Regions from separate parts of the Agrobacterium sp. DKPNP3 genome, predicted to be linked through region 1. Evidence: predicted binding sites of a transcription regulator. Region 1 holds the regulator's gene; the other holds the start of a gene.

Region 1 (8,051 bases):
ATGCGACGAGATCACCTCGGCACTCGATCCCGAGTTGGTCTCGGAGGTGCTGGCGGTGGTGCGTGAACTGGCCAGTGAAGGCATGACGTTGTTGATGGTAACGCATGAAATGAAATTTGCGCGTGACGTCTGCTCCCGCGTCGTCTTCATGCACGAGGGCAGGGTCCATGAAATCGGCCCGCCGGAAGAGGTGTTCTCCAATCCCGCGACCCCTGAACTCAAGCAGTTTCTCGGTGTCGCCGCCCGCCACTGAGAACCATCAGGACGAACAAGAAAAAGGCCGGCGGTGAAAACCTGCCGGCCTTTGCTGTTGGTTGGTTTCGCTGCTTAGCGCTTGGAAACCGGAACGTAATCGCGCTTGCCGGCGCCCGTGTAGAGCTGGCGCGGACGACCGATACGCTGCTGCGGATCTTCGATCATTTCGTTCCACTGCGCGATCCAGCCAACGGTGCGGGCAAGGGCGAAGAGAACGGTAAACATGGTCGTGGGGAAGCCGAGCGCCTTCAGCGTGATGCCGGAATAGAAGTCGACATTCGGGTAAAGCTTCTTCTCGACGAAGTAAGGGTCGGAAAGGGCAATCTTTTCCAGTTCCAGCGCGACCTGCATGATCGGATCGTCGGAGTTGCCGGTAGCTTCCAGCACCTCATACATCGTCTTCTGCATGATCTTGGCGCGCGGGTCGTAGTTCTTGTAGACGCGGTGGCCAAAGCCCATCAGGCGGAACGGGTCGTTCTTGTCCTTGGCGCGGGCGATATATTCCGGAATACGGTCAACCGTGCCGATTTCGTTGAGCATGTTGAGCGCCGCTTCATTGGCGCCGCCGTGAGCCGGGCCCCAGAGGCAGGCGATGCCAGCCGCGATACAGGCGAACGGGTTGGCGCCCGAAGAACCGGCAAGACGCACCGTGGAGGTGGAGGCGTTCTGCTCGTGATCGGCATGCAGGATGAAAATGCGGTCCATGGCGCGTGCCAGAACCGGATCGACCTTGTAGTCCTCGCACGGTACGGCAAAGCACATGTGCAGGAAGTTGGAGGCGTAATCGAGATCGTTCTTCGGGTAAACGAAGGGCTGGCCGATATGATACTTGTAGGCCATGGCGGCGATCGTCGGCATCTTTGCGATCATGCGCAGGGAAGCGACCATGCGCTGGTGCGGATCGGTGATGTCGGTCGAGTCGTGGTAGAAAGCCGAGAGAGCGCCGACCGTGCCGCACATGACGGCCATCGGATGCGCATCGCGACGGTAGCCGGTGAAGAAGCGGCTCATCTGCTCGTGCACCATGGTGTGGCGCGTGACGCGGGTGTCGAAGTCCTTCTTCTGCGCAGCCGTCGGCAGTTCGCCGTACAGCAGCAGATAGCAGGTTTCCAGGAAGTCGCCCTGTTCGGCCAGCTGCTCGATCGGGAAGCCGCGATGCAGCAGCACGCCCTCGTCACCATCGATATAGGTGATCTTGGATTCGCAGGAGGCTGTCGACGTGAAACCCGGGTCGTAAGTGAAGGAGCCGGTGTTCTTATACAGCGTGGCGATATCGACGACGCTCGGCCCGATCGTGCCTTCCCTGACAGGGAGTTCGACCTGTTTGTCGCCAAGTGTCACTGTAGCGCTTTTTTCCGTCATACTGATCCTCCGAAAACATGCGGGTGGGGGCGTTTGGATGCGCCCCGCGGTTAAGCGTCTACCGATTAGCTATATGATCCTGTCGCAGATGCCAAGCTATCCAAAGGTCAAATTGTGCATTGCGGCAAAGGTGAACGCCTTGCTTTTGGCCTTGTGATTGGCAGCAATTCAATCTCGGTCAACGCAGAGTTAAAGGAAAGCATTGCAATACCGGCAGTCCATCTGCAAACCTGTCTTCAGTGCGGCGGGGGCGCGGCCAAAATGCTTGGTCAAGGTGAAAAAGAGCATTTCGGATATGTCAAAACGCTGCAGGGAGATACCCCCGGCACGGTGGATATCCTGGCGCCGCTGCGGCGCTCAGGCGCCGCGCCGACCGCTGTTGTGCCGGCCTTGGTTGATGTGGCGGCGCAGAACATTTCCGTTTCTCAAAAACTTGCCGCATGGCTGACTGAAGAACGCGCATTCGGTCACGATTTCCTCTTTGTACCGGTCTTCATCGGCTGCGGCGCAATCTTGTGGTTTTCTTTTGGGGCCACGCCTTCCTTGCCGCTTTTGATCGTCGCGATTTTGGTCGCGGCCCCCTTGGCGCTGCTAACCAGATATCGCCTTGATGCCGGGTCAAGGGTTTGCAGCGTTGTCGCGCTGATGTTGCTCGGCATGCTTTTTGCGGAACTGGAAACCCGCCGCGCCGCGACTGTCCTTCTGGACACGCCGGTGACCACGACGGTTGCCGGGAAGGTCGTCCGGCGTGAGGTGGATGCGCGGGGTGACTGGCGATATCTCGTCGAGCTCCACTCCACTGAAGCACCATCACTTACGCGTTCGCCGGGGAGGGTGTCGCTTCTCGCGCGTGGTAGCGGCGAACCCATGCCGATAGGCGCGATCATTCGCGGCAAGGCGCGGCTTTCTCCGCCGTCCGGACCGGCTCTGCCGGGATTGAACGATTTCGCCTTTTCATCCTATTTCCGCGGTATTGGAGCGACAGGCTTCTTTTACCAGCCGCCCCAGCCGTTGGCGATGGCGAACCTTGGGGCCGAGGGTTGGCTGGAGATGGCCGACATGTGGCTCTATCGCCTGCGCGCCGCCATCGCCGAGCGCATTCGCACGACGATCGGAGGCGACGCGGGTGCCTTCGCCGCCTCCATCGTCACCGATGAGCGACAGGCCATATCGCCGGAGACAATGGAGGCGTTGCGGGTGTCGGGGCTTGCCCATATCGTCGCCATATCCGGGCTCAACATGGCCCTGGCGTCAGGCATCTTCTTTGTCGGCATGAGGATGGGATTCAGCCTGTTTCCGGCCTTTGCCCAGCGACGGCCAGTCAAGAAGATATCCGCCTTCGCAGCGCTCGTGATGACGCTATGCTACTATCTGATCTCCGGCTTCGCGGTTTCCGCTGAACGGGCCTGGCTGATGATGTCGATCATGTTGGTCGCGGTGCTGTTTGACCAGCCGTCGCTCAGCCTCAGAAATGTCGCGCTTTCCGCTCTCATTGTTCTCGCGCTCTCGCCCTCCGAAGTGATGGGGCCAAGCTTTCAGATGTCTTTTGCCGCGACAATCGCGCTTGTTTCCGCCTACGCCGCCTGGAGCCGCCGGCGTAGTGTTCGCGAGCGTCTTTATATGGGAAGAAAGCCCAGCTGGATCACGGTCGCGCAGATGGCAGGCGCTGTGATGGGGGGCGTCATCACGACGTCCCTGATTGGCGGGCTTTCGACGGCAATCTATTCCGCCGAACATTTCCAACGTGTCACCACCTATGGACTTTTCGCCAATCTTGCCGCGACGCCGCTGATGTCGCTGATTGTGATGCCCTTCGGTCTGATCGCCATGCTGCTGATGCCGTTCGGGCTCGACGCGCCATTTCTGAAGGTGATGGGCTATGGCATGGCGATGGTCATCGAGGTCGCGGACGAAGTTGCGTCCTGGGGCGGAAGCGCAGCGACCGGACGCCCGCATGGCTGGTTCATCGGTATCGCCTCGGCCGGCTTTCTGCTGCTCACCCTGTTGCGCACCCGCCTGGCGCTCTTGGGCATCCCGCCTCTGCTGCTTGCCTTCGGGCTCTCGGCAACGACATTTCAACGCGATCTGCCGGATCTCCTCGTTCATGAAGATGGCTCGCTGGTGGCGCTTCTTGCCGATGAGAAGGTTTACACCACGAGAACCCGACCCCATGGCTTTATTTATGACCAGTGGCAGAGGGCGCTGCTGCTTGCTAAGACACCGCAGGCGCCGGTTATTCTGCAGCGGGACCGGCCAGAGACGTTTACCAATAAAGCAAAGCTGTCGCAGGAGGAGTTGAGAGCCGCCGCACGCGAGATGGCGGTTGCGCTGAAAGCGGGAACGCCGGGCGTTTTCACCTGCAAGCCGGGTCGCTGGTGCGTGGCGCAGGCACAGAGCGGCGAATGGATCATCGTGCTGGAGGAAGGGCGTCTGGCTGGAAAGGCATGTGACATCGCCGACGTCGTCATTGTTTCCCAAAGAACCTCGTTTTCACACTGCCGCTCAGGCGCGCTGCTTCTCAATCGCGGCATCTTGCGCCGCATTGGTTCAGTGGAGATCAACTTCGCGTCAGCCAATCAGCCGGGCGTCGTCGAGAAACTGCGCGCTTCGACCGCAGGCATGAACCGGCCGTGGAGCGAACATCGATATTACGATTGGAAATCTGGTCGCTACGAGCATGAGCTACCGGAAACGATCACGCGTCTGCTGGCGGCGTCGCAATGATTGCCGCCGGCAAAGCGTCTCAAGCCTTCGCGCGCAGATCCGCAGTCAACTGACCGATGCTGGCGATTTCGGCTTCATGCGCCGGGTCCCGCCACATTTCTTTCAGGCCTGCCTCATACCATTCGCGCATGGCGGGCAGGGCGAGCAGGCGATCGCAATAGGCCTTTGCTGCGGGGGATAGATCCGCACCGTAAGTCTGGAAACGGAATGCCACGGGGCAGAAGAAGGCATCCACTGCCGTGAACTTCTGGCCGGCGAGATAAGGACCACCGAAGGTCGAAAGGCCTTCGCTCCATAAAACATCGATACGCTTGATATCAGCTGCCAGCCCGGCATCACCGCCGTTTGGCGTGACACGAATGCCGACCGACATGGGGTAGAGATTGCGCAGCGACGAAAATCCCGCATGCATTTCGCTTGCCGCCGAACGCGACCAGGCTCTGGCCTGCTTGTCGCTTGCCCAGACCCCTTGATGACGCTCGGCGAGATATTCCGCGATCGACAGCGATTCCCAGACCGTCACACCCTCATCGACGAGGCAGGGGACCTTGCCGGTGGGAGAAAAGGTGGAAAATGAGACGCCTTCGCCAAAGGGAACGAGTTTCTCTTCAAAGGCAATACCGAGCGTGCGCATCAACACCCATGGCCGCAGCGACCAGGAGGAGTAGTTCTTGTTTGCGATATAAAGATCGTACATGGCGTGTCTCCTGACTGTGTCGCAGTTTTATACCAGCGACGTTGCGGCGAATATCGCAAAGAATCCATCGCACTCATAAAGCCCGTTGATGGGTGAACGACATCATGCCGAATTCGTGCCTTGACCCTTTCAAAAGCACCTTCATCGCTTCAAAAGAAAAAAAAGCGCATCAATCCACCGGAATGACGCGCCATTCATCTTGAAGGCTAGATATGTCTTGCCAATCGATCCGCTTTTATCCGGACCGGCGGCGGCATCAATGATAGCGCCGGATAAGCCCCACCAGCTTGCCCTGAATTTTCACCCGATCAGGCCCAAAAATGCGGGTCTCGTAGGCCGGGTTTGCAGCCTCCAGCGCGATGGACGCGCCCTTGCGGCGGAACCGCTTCAGCGTCGCCTCTTCATCGTCCACCAGCGCCACAACGATATCGCCCGGATTGGCCGTATTGCCATTGCGGATGATGACCGTATCGCCATCGAAGATGCCGGCCTCGATCATCGAATCGCCCTTGACCTCAAGCGCGTAATGTTCACCTGAGCCTAGCATGTCCACTGGAACGGCCACGTCATGTGTATTGTTCTGAATGGCCGAGATCGGCACACCGGCAGCGATCCGGCCCATGACAGGTACGGTCGCCGCACCTGCAATGTCATTTGCGGGTGCCTTGGGAGCAGGGGGCGGCTCCGGCGTTTTCGGTTTGCCGAGACTGCCTTCGATAACGCTCGGTGAGAAGCCGCGCTGCGGCCTTGCGCCCGGCGTATAAGCCTCCGGAAGCTTGATGACTTCGAGCGCTCGCGCCCTGTTGGGTAGCCGGCGAATAAACCCGCGCTCTTCGAGCGCCGTGATCAGCCGGTGGATGCCGGATTTGGAAGCGAGATCGAGTGCATCCTTCATTTCATCGAAGGAGGGCGGCACGCCGGACTCTTTCATTCGCTCATGAATGAAGAGAAGCAATTCCTGCTGTTTGCGCGTGAGCATGAGGAAAACACCCTTGAGAATCGTCGCTGGAGTCGCGAAACAAATACAGAACGAACACTATATGTTCCATATGTGTTCCGCAATCCCCTAAAATCTGGTTAAGCTTCGCTCGGATTTACATTTCGCAAATTGGAGGTAACCAAAGCTCCAGAAGTCGTTCCCAGGCGAGGCCCCGACGCGTCCCATTTGTTCCGCGTTTCAGGTCAGGGTGTAGATCGAGCTGTGCTATCGCGCGAAAACGACCGTCTTGTTCTTGTTGAGAAGCACCCGGTCCTCAAGGTGCCATGAGACCGCCCGGGCCAGCACGCGTCGCTCGATGTCGCGTCCCTTACGGACCAGCTCATCCGGCGTATCGGCGTGGCTGACCGGCTCGACGTCCTGGCAGATGATCGGCCCTTCATCGAGATCGCGGGTGACGTAATGGGCCGTTGCACCGATCATTTTGACGCCCCTCTCATGGGCTTGGTGATAGGGCTTTGCGCCTTTGAAACCAGGCAGGAAGGAGTGATGAATGTTGATGCAGCGCCCGGATAAGTATTCGGAGAAGTTGTCCGACAGGATCTGCATGTAGCGGGCAAGAACGACGAGGTCGGTGCCCGTTTCTTCGATGATGTCCTTGATGCTTGTTTCCTGTTCGGCCTTGTTGTCTTTTGTCACCGGCAGGTGATGATACTTTATCCCGCCCATCAGCGTGAGGTTCAGGGCCTCGCGGGGGTGGTTGCCGACGATGCCGACGATCTCGGCATTCAATTCGCCGATGCGGTGGCGATAGAGAAGATCGCCGAGGCAGTGGTCGAAGCGGGAAACGAGCAGCAGCAGCTTGCGCGGCGCACCTGCTCGACGCAGCGTGGCGTCGAGAGCGAAGCGATCGATCTCCGCGGCAAGTCCATTGCGAAAGCCTGCCTCGTCGCCGGCCATGGAGAAGGCGACACGCATGAAAAACATGCCCGTTTCATGGTCGTCGAATTGTTGAGCTTCATAAATATCGCCGCCATGCTGTGCGATGCGGCCCGAGACCGCAGCGACAATTCCGCTTCTGTTGGGGCAGCGCAGCGTCAGGACGTAATTCATCTAAAGCCTCCTGGAAGATGGAGTTGCGGTTGGACTGCTGTCATAGCGGCGCCCACGCGGAGCCACGCCCCGTTTCCACGGGGCCGAGCGTCAGCACGAAGCGGTCGCGGATGTCACTGGATGGCGTGTTCGCCCGGCCCGAGATAACTCGCCATCAGAGCGGGATCGACGGCGAGTTCGGAAGCTGGGCCTGAGCGGCGCACTTCACCAAGTTCGACGAGATAAGCTTCGTCGGCAATTTCGAGCGCGGCGCGGGCATTCTGCTCGACCAACAGGATGGAGACACCGGTTTGACGCAGGTCGGCGACGATACGCAGGATTTCGGCGACAATCAGCGGTGCAAGTCCAAGGCTCGGCTCATCGAGAAGCAGCAGTCTCGGCCGGCTCATCAACGCCCGCGCGAGCGCCAGCATCTGCCTTTCGCCGCCGGACAGTGTTCCGGCGAGCTGCTTGCGGCGTTCGCGAAGGCGCGGGAAGAGTGTGTAAACAGCATCGCGTGTCTCGTCGCGCTCCTGACGGGAACGCAGGAAACCGCCAAGTTCGACATTGTCCTCAACCGTCATCGAGCCGAATAATTCTCGCCTTTCCGGCACCAGGCAGAGGCCGGCGGCAACGCGGCCCTCGATCGTCTCGGGCACCGGCGCGCCGTCGTAAAGAATGGTCCCGCGCGAAGGCACGACACCCATGATGGCGTTGAGCAGCGTGGTTTTCCCCGCTCCGTTCGCCCCGATGACCGTGACGATGCTGCCCGATGTCATGGATAGCGAGATGCCGTGCACCACTTCCGCCCGGCCATAGGCAACGTGGATGTCTTTGATGTCGAGTAGATGTCCGCTCACGCTGCCCCCCCAAGATAAGCCGCGATCACGGCCGGATGTTGCCGGATTTCAGCCGGCTTGCCTTCGGCGATCAGGGTACCGAAATCGAGCACGACGATGTGGTCGACCAGCCCCATGACGAAAC
Region 2 (8,051 bases), on a different contig from region 1:
GCGGTCTGGCCGCTCGGGATGGCCGGAAGGCGTGATATGCTCAAGGAAGATCGGATGTTCGTAAAGTCGGGTCGCCATTCTTTCCTCCCTGAGACTTCAATCAGGCGCGCTGCGGCAGAAGCGGATAACCGGCCATCACCGCACGGCCGGCAAGGGCGGCAAGAACGGCTTTCAGCGCATCGCCGGGAATGAAGGCGAGCGAACCCATGAAAGCCTTTTCAAAGCCGAGCCCCACGACGACAGCCAGATAGGAAATGCCGAAAGCATAAAGCACCACCACGCCGCCGATCAGGCTGGCGATGAAGAAACCGACGCCCTGTGCCAAAGCCGACTGGCCACGATGGACGAATTTTTCCGAGAGGAAACCGGTGACAAAAACAGCTGCAATCCAGCCGATCAGGAAGCCCGTTGTCGGTGTCGTGAAGATCGAAAGGCCGCCGCGTCCGCCCGAGAGCACCGGCAGGCCGATGGCAGCGATCAGGATCGTCAGCAGAACCGCAAGCGTGCCGCGCTTCGCGCCCAGCACCACACCGGCCAGCATCACGCCGAGCGACTGCGCGGTGATTGGCACCGGAATGAAGCCAAGCGTGATTGGCGGCAAAAGACCAAGCGCAATGATGATGGCGGAAAAAAGAGAAATCAAAACAAGATCGCGGGTCGTCATGACACTAAAACTCCTGAAGATTATATGCCTGTCAGCTTTGGCCTCTGAAACCGCGGGCGTCAATGGCGTCGGCAATGGCATCGGCATCCTTCAACGTCATAATGACGAGCGGCACGACGATCGTCGCCATCCGCACGGGCAGGCCACGGGCGCGATGTGCATCACGCACCGCATGGTAACGGTTGACGATTTCAGGCACGAAGCGCACCACCAGCCCGACGGCAAGCCCGATATCGGCGGCCTTGAGCAGCCCCAACCTTTCCAGAGGCCCAGCAGCGAGCGTGATTTCGTCCATGAACTGCGAGATGCTGACGGTGATGGTGACGGCGGTCGCAAGCAGCGCGAGTGCCGTGAGGCGCAAAAGATTGACACTCGCATCATTGACGGGAAGCAGGAGATAGCTGAAGGCGGCAACGAGGGAGATCGTCAGCATCACCGGCCGCAGCCGCAGGGCGATGTCGCGCAGGGGCAGGCGCGTCGCGCTGAGAACGCCGGCAGCCAGAACGGTCGCGGCAACAAGCGCCGCCAGATCGCGGGTGAGAAAGAGCGCGATGCTGAAGCCCATGAGCGTCAGGAGTTTGAGGCGCGGTGAGACGCGGTAGAGCCAACCGGTTCCGTCGACATGCAGCGATCTCATTGCAATGCCACCTCCAGATAGTGCGCGACCGCTTCTTCGGGCGGGGCGTCAGCGATCAAGGCCCCCTCGTGAAACACCAGCACGCGATCGAAGCCGGTAAGGAGCGGCAGATCGTGGGTGATGACAACAAGCTCCTGCGGCAGCGCCGCCATGGTTTTCTCCACGATGGTCCGGTTCTTGAGATCGAGCTGGTTGGTCGGCTCGTCGAGAATGAGGATTTGCGGTTGGGTGATGAGAAGCGCTGCGAGCGCCGAAAGCTGCAATTCGCCGCCGGAAAGCTCATGCGCGCGCCTTTCCTCCAGATGCGCAATGCCGAGCCGGGATAGAACGGCCTTCACTCTGCTTTCCGTCTCGGTCTTGCTCAGGCCGAGCCGTTTCAGGCCGAAGGCGACATCGTCACGGACGATGGGCAGGATGATCTGGTTCTGCGGGTTCTGGAAGATGAAACCGACCATCTGCAAGACAGCCCTGGCATCGGTCACGGTGTCCAGGCCGTTGACCGTCACTTTGCCCGCGTCCGGCTTGTTCAGCCCGTTGATCAGCCGCGCGAACGTCGTTTTGCCCGATCCGTTAAGGCCAATCACGCCGATTCGCCGCTCCAACAATGTCAATGACAGCGGCTGCAGCACCTGCCGGCCTTCGAAAACGACACTGGCGGCGTTAAAACGGATTTCCAAGTCTCTATCCTCGCGCTCGTTGCCGGTTCTATACCGCTTCATCAACAGAAGTAAAACAAGGAACAAAAAAAGAACATTGCAATCGCAAAAAAGCCGTTCTACCTTCGGTCGCATGATGGTCAAGGTTTCGAACGAGGCGGCAAGGCGGATTTTTCTGGCGCGGCAGGGGCTTTCCTCACCGCCCGGCAAGGCGCTTTCCAAAGAAGGGCTGCTGCAGCTCATCACCGATCTGGGTTTCGTACAGGTGGACAGCATCGGTACGGTGGAGCGCGCCCACCACCAGATCATCTTCTCCCGTAACCAGACCTACAGGCGAGGTCATCTGACGACGCTGCTGGAAAAGGACCGGGCGCTTTTCGAACACTGGACGCATGACGCCTCCATTGTGCCGACGGAATTTTACCCCTATTGGAAACACCGCTTCCGCCGCCGCGAACCGATCATTCAGGAGCGCTGGCGCAAATGGCACGGCGAGGGCTTCGATGCGGCTTTCGGCGAAACGCTGGAGCGAATCGCCGCCACCGGTCCGGTTTTGGCGCGTGAACTGAAGGAAGAGGGGCACCAGTCCGGCGGCTGGTGGAACTGGCATCCCTCCAAGACCGCGCTGGAATATCTCTGGCACACTGGCAAGCTTGCAATATCAGGCCGTGTGAACTTCCAGAAGGTCTATGACCTGGCCGAACGCGTCATTCCGGGCGAACATCACGAAACCGAAGTGGCGCACGACCAATTCATCGACTGGGCCTGCCGCGAGGCACTGAAACGGCTGGGGTTCGCCACCCACGGCGAAATCGCCGCGTTTTTCGATCTTGTGACGCCGCAGGAGGCGAGGGACTGGGTCAAAGGCCATCGTGACGAACTCTGCGAGGTTTCGCTTCTGTCCGTTGACGGCGAAACGGCCCGCCCGTCCTACGCTTTTGCCGATTTCACCGCTGACCTGACGGACGTGCCCGAACCGTCGTCCCGCGTCCGTGTCCTGAGCCCGTTCGATCCGCTGCTGCGCGACCGCAACCGCACCGAACGGCTCTTTGGCTTTTATTACCGGATCGAGGTCTTCGTGCCGGAGCCGAAACGGCAATATGGCTATTATGTTTTCCCGCTTCTGGAAGGCGACCGTCTCATCGGCCGCATCGACATGAAGGCGGAGCGAAAAGGCAGCACGCTGGATGTGCGTCGCCTGTGGCTCGAGCCCGGCGTGCGCGCTTCCGCCGGACGGCTGGAAAAGCTCGACGCGGAACTATCGCGGCTGGCGAAGTTTACTGGCGTGGAGCGCGTGAATTATCTGCAGGGGTGGCGGGAGGAGTAGGTCGGTCGCCCAGGATATTGTGAGAGGCGCGGGTCCGGACACCTTCCCCTCGCTCTTAAGGAGCAGCGGCGTTGCGGCATGTTTATTCTCCCCGTCGGGGAGAAGGTGGCCCGAAGGGTCGGGTGAGGGGGCAACCCCAGAGATGAAGCGAGAGCTTGCACCCTTATCCCGCTGCCGCGGACTTCTCGCCTTCGGGGAGAATGCCGCACCCGCTCGCCTCACGATTACGCGATGGGACTAGGCAAAGACCCAAAGCTCACCCGATATCCGTCGCCGAAATCTGGATGCCGAAACCTTCCAGCCCGACATAGTGGCGCTCACGCGTTGTCATCAGTTTGATGGAGCTGATACCGAGATCTTTCAGGATTTGCGCGCCAAGGCCGATTTCAAGCCACTCATTCTCGCGCGAACGGGCCTGGGCGTGCGCTTCATCGGGGTCGCGTGCCTTGCGCCGTCCGGCGACCTGGCCAACGCCAACGGAGCCTTCACGCAGGTAAACGATGACGCCGCGGCCTTCCTCGGCTATTTTTTGCATGTACTGCCGCACCGGCTGGCGATCGCCGAACACGTCGTCGGCGACGTTTTCCGGGTGAAGGCGAACGGGAATGTCGATGCCATCCCTGATGTCACCGAAAATAACAGCCATATGCTGCATCGGGTCCCAGGGCAGGGAATAGGTCTGCGCCTTGGCAGGCCCGAAGGGCGTTTCGATGGTGAAGGAGGATTCCATCTCCACCAGCGTTTCCTTGCGCTGGCGATAAGCAATGAGATCGGCGACCGACACGTGTTTCATGCCGTGTTTTTCGGCGAAATCCAGAACCTGGGGGCCACGCATCACCGTACCGTCGTCATTCACCAGTTCGCTGATGACGCCGATAGGCGGCAGGCCGGCGAGACGGCAGAGATCGACCGCCGCTTCGGTGTGACCGGAGCGCATCAGCACGCCGCCCTCGCGGGAAATCAGCGGGAAAATATGGCCCGGCCGGGTAAAATCAGATGCGCCGACATTGGGATTTGCAAGATTGCGAACGGTCAGCGTGCGGTCATCGGCGGAAATGCCTGTCGTCGTGCCATGCTTGAAATCGACGCTGACGGTGAAGGCTGTGGTATGCGCGCTGTCATTTTCCGCCACCATGGCGTTGAGGTTCAGCCGCTTGGCCTCTTCGCGGGGCATGGGGGCGCAGACGATGCCTGACGTGTGGCGCACGATCAGCGCCATTTTCTCGGGCGTGCAGTGAACCGCCGAAATGATCAGGTCGCCTTCGTTCTCGCGGTCGTCATCATCGGTCACGACGACGATTTCGCCCGCTTCGAAAGCGCGGATGGCGTCGACGACGCGTTTCTGATCATAGGCCATGGTGGTCCCCTTTATTTCAGTCGGCCGGTCTGGCCGCGGTCCCTCAGGTAATGGTCGGCAACGGTGCAGGCGATCATCGCTTCACCGATCGGAACGGCCCGGATGCCAACGCAGGGGTCGTGGCGACCCTTGGTGCGAACATCGACATTGTTGCCGTCGGTATCGATCGACAGGCGCTCCGTCAGGATAGAGGATGTGGGCTTGATGGCGAAGCGGGCGATAACAGGTTCACCGGTCGCAATCCCGCCCAGAATGCCGCCCGCATGGTTGGACAGAAAGATCGGCTTGCCGTCATTGCCCATGCGCATCTCGTCGGCGTTTTCCTCACCGGAAAGCTCGGCAGACGCAAAGCCCTCGCCGATTTCCACGCCCTTGACGGCGTTAATCGACATCAGGTTGGAGGCGATATCCTGGTCGAGCTTGGCATAGATTGGCGCGCCGATGCCGGCGGGAACGCCTTCCGCGACCACTTCGACCACGGCGCCGATGGAAGAGCCGGCCTTGCGGATGCTGTCGAGGTATTCTTCCCAGACCGGCACCATCTCGGGGTCCGGGCAGAAGAACGGGTTTTGGTCGACCTGATCCCAATCCCAGTTTTCGCGGTTGATTTTGTGCTTGCCGATCTGCACCAGCGCGCCGCGCACATTGAGACTGGGCACCACCTTGCGGGCAATCGCGCCCGCAGCGACACGCGCCGCCGTTTCACGCGCCGACGAGCGGCCGCCGCCACGATAATCGCGAATGCCATATTTCAGGTCATAGGTGAAATCCGCATGGCCGGGGCGGAAGCGCTTGGCGATCTCGCCATAATCCTTGGAGCGCTGGTCGGTATTTTCGATCAGCATCGAAATCGGCGTGCCTGTCGTGATCATCGTTTCGCCGTCCTCATCCAGCATCACGCCGGAAAGCACCTTGACGATGTCGTCCTCACGGCGCTGGGTCACGAAACGGCTTTGCCCCGGTTTGCGCTTGTCCATCCAGCGCTGCACCTCGGAAAGGGTGAAGCGGATGCCGGGCGGGCATCCATCCACCACACAGCCAAGCGCCGGCCCGTGGCTTTCTCCCCAGGTGGTAACGCGAAAAAGATGACCGAAACTGTTATGTGACATAATTCTCAAACCGGAAAGCAGGGCACCTGTGGACGGCGCCGTTTGAAACAAGCGGATTTGTCTTAGTGGAAAATCCGGTCAAGACAAAAGCCTTTCTTTCATAGCCCGCCGGATAACAAGGCGCGGCGCGGGCCACGACTTCATCAGAGGCGAGATGCGACAGCCCTGACGGGAAGACATGGAACTTGATTCGAGCTCGTCTGCGGGTTCCGGAAATGACGATTTTGTAAAGCCGCGGCTGTTTTCCACCGCAATCAATGGTTTTCCAGCATTGCCGGAAAATGCGGTGTAGAAATCACTAACGGCTTGAACAGGATTTGAAATCCGTTCATCAATTGGGCTGAAAATGTCATGGTTGCGGGCGATTTCCGCCACATTCGAAAGGCAATTCTTCATGCATGTAAAGTTTTCACGCAAATCCACGAAAGCTAGATCGATGCGTATGATGATTGCCGCCCTTCTGGCCACCGCCAACCTCCTGATGCCGATCAACAGTTTCGCCCAGAGCGTCGACGTGGAAGGCACGATCAGCAAGATCGATGCGAATGGCCTGAGCATTACGCTGAGCGACGGCAAGACCTACCGCGTGCCGGAAGAATTCAATTTCGAAGGGCTGAAAGCGGGCGTGAAGGTCGTGGTTTTCTACACGGAAGTGGATGGCAAGCGCGTGGTCGACGATCTGCAGGTTGTTGAGTAAGCACCAGCCCCTCACGCCAAAACCTCCGTTGTGAAATGAGCGGATGCCTCTTGTTTCTTCTCCCCGGCGGGGAGAAGGTCGCGGCAGCGGGATGAGGGGGCGAGGGTGCTGTCTATAGCTATCGTTGCCCCCTCATCCGACCCTTCGGGCCACCTTCTCCCCGGCGCGGAGAAGAATTAAGCGGCGGCCTTTGCGCCAAATATACGGGCCGCTCGAGTAGGACGATGCAGAGGGTTATGCCCCGTGATCTCTCACAAAATCCACTCCGCACTATTCCTGTCGATCTCGACCTTCAAAATCCGGTCCTGCGGAATTTGCGTTCTCGATGCCTCGTCCTTGTCCATGCCGGATACCAGCCGGAAGATCGAGCGGATGACGCCGCCGTGGCAGACGCAGATTGTCTGCCTGTCCACGGAGGAGAGCCATGCGCCGATGCGCCAGGAGAGGATTTCGTAGCTTTCGGCATCCTGGCCAGGGGGGATGAAGTCCCACTTGTTGGCCTTGCGCGCCTTTACGCGGTCAGGGAATTCCTTCTTGAGCTCGGGCAGGGTCTGTCCCTCCCAGTCGCCAAAGGACACCTCGATCAGGCGATCATCGGTGCGGTATCCCGTGGGATCGAGGCCCATCGCGCCGCGCATCAACTCCATTGTCTCGCGCGTGCGCCCGAGCGGGCTTGCCACGTAGTCGAAGTCTTTTGCCGTCTCGCCGAGAAGGCGGGCAAGGATGAGGCCGTTGCCGACCGCCTGCTGGCGGCCGAAATCATTGAGCGGAATGTCTTTCTGACCCTGAAGCCGGCGTATCGCATTCCAGTCCGTTTGTCCGTGCCGGATCACATAGACGAGCAAGGCGATACCCCTGTTTCAAGCCGTTCCCGAAATGGTCAGTCCTTGACCACCGAAATATCAGGCGCGTCCACCGCCTTCATGCCGATCGTGTGATAACCCGAATCGACATGGTGGATTTCGCCGGTCACGCCGGTCGAAAGGTCGGACAGCAGATAAAGCGCCGACTTGCCGACTTCTTCGATGGAGACTGTGCGCTTCAGCGGCGCATTATATTCGTTCCACTTCAGAATGTAACGGAAATCGCCGATGCCGGACGCTGCAAGCGTCTTGATCGGCCCGGCGGAAACGGCGTTGACGCGAATGCCGCGATTGCCGAGGTCGACCGCGAGGTAACGCACGCTCGCCTCGAGTGCAGCCTTGGCCACGCCCATGACGTTGTAGTTCGGCATGACCTTTTCGGCGCCGTAATAGGTGAGCGTCACGATCGAGCCACCGTCATTCATGACGGGCTCCGCCCGCTTGGCAACGGCGGCCAGCGAGAAGACGGAGATGTCCATGGTGCGGTTGAAGTTGTCGCGGCTGGTATCGAGGTAACGGCCGGTCAGCTCGTCCTTGTCGGAAAAAGCAATCGCGTGCACGACGAAGTCGATCTTGCCCCAATGCTTTTCCAGCGCGGCAAAAACGGCATCAATCGTCTCGAGATCGGTCACATCGCAATGGCCGGCCATGAAGGCGCCGAGTTCCTGTGCCAGCGGCTCGACGCGCTTCTTGAGCGCATCGCCCTGCCAGGTGAGTGCGAGTTCCGCGCCAGCGTCCGCA

The links. Region 1 encodes LexA, which represses DNA repair genes until DNA is damaged. Its sites were predicted from a motif close to TGTTCNNNNTGTGTTCNG; they were not measured.
Region 2: a site for LexA is predicted at 2,037-2,054, ahead of ACUTJJ_RS16955 (energy-coupling factor ABC transporter ATP-binding protein). Genes of this name have one in related genera too.

The regions. Positions count from the first base shown of each region.
Region 1 is NZ_JBQYSN010000058.1:578-8,628, reverse strand. It holds gene ACUTJJ_RS16055 (amino acid ABC transporter ATP-binding protein) at 1-253, shown strand, start outside; gene gltA (citrate synthase) at 328-1,617, opposite strand; gene ACUTJJ_RS16045 (ComEC/Rec2 family competence protein) at 1,879-4,341, shown strand; gene ACUTJJ_RS16040 (glutathione S-transferase family protein) at 4,361-5,038, opposite strand; gene lexA (transcriptional repressor LexA) at 5,295-6,017, opposite strand; gene purU (formyltetrahydrofolate deformylase) at 6,243-7,088, opposite strand; gene ACUTJJ_RS16025 (ABC transporter ATP-binding protein) at 7,202-7,867, opposite strand; partial or broken gene ACUTJJ_RS16020 (ABC transporter ATP-binding protein) at 7,924-8,051, opposite strand, start outside.
Region 2 is NZ_JBQYSN010000063.1:19,323-27,373, reverse strand. It holds gene ACUTJJ_RS16970 (histone deacetylase family protein) at 1-78, opposite strand, end outside; gene ACUTJJ_RS16965 (biotin transporter BioY) at 101-664, opposite strand; gene ACUTJJ_RS16960 (CbiQ family ECF transporter T component) at 696-1,301, opposite strand; gene ACUTJJ_RS16955 (energy-coupling factor ABC transporter ATP-binding protein) at 1,298-1,978, opposite strand; gene ACUTJJ_RS16950 (winged helix-turn-helix domain-containing protein) at 2,091-3,284, shown strand; gene ribB (3,4-dihydroxy-2-butanone-4-phosphate synthase) at 3,541-4,641, opposite strand; gene aroC (chorismate synthase) at 4,653-5,750, opposite strand; gene ACUTJJ_RS16935 (hypothetical protein) at 5,829-6,173, opposite strand; gene ACUTJJ_RS16930 (DUF1344 domain-containing protein) at 6,187-6,447, shown strand; gene ACUTJJ_RS16925 (histidine phosphatase family protein) at 6,699-7,292, opposite strand; gene fabI (enoyl-ACP reductase FabI) at 7,328-8,051, opposite strand, start outside.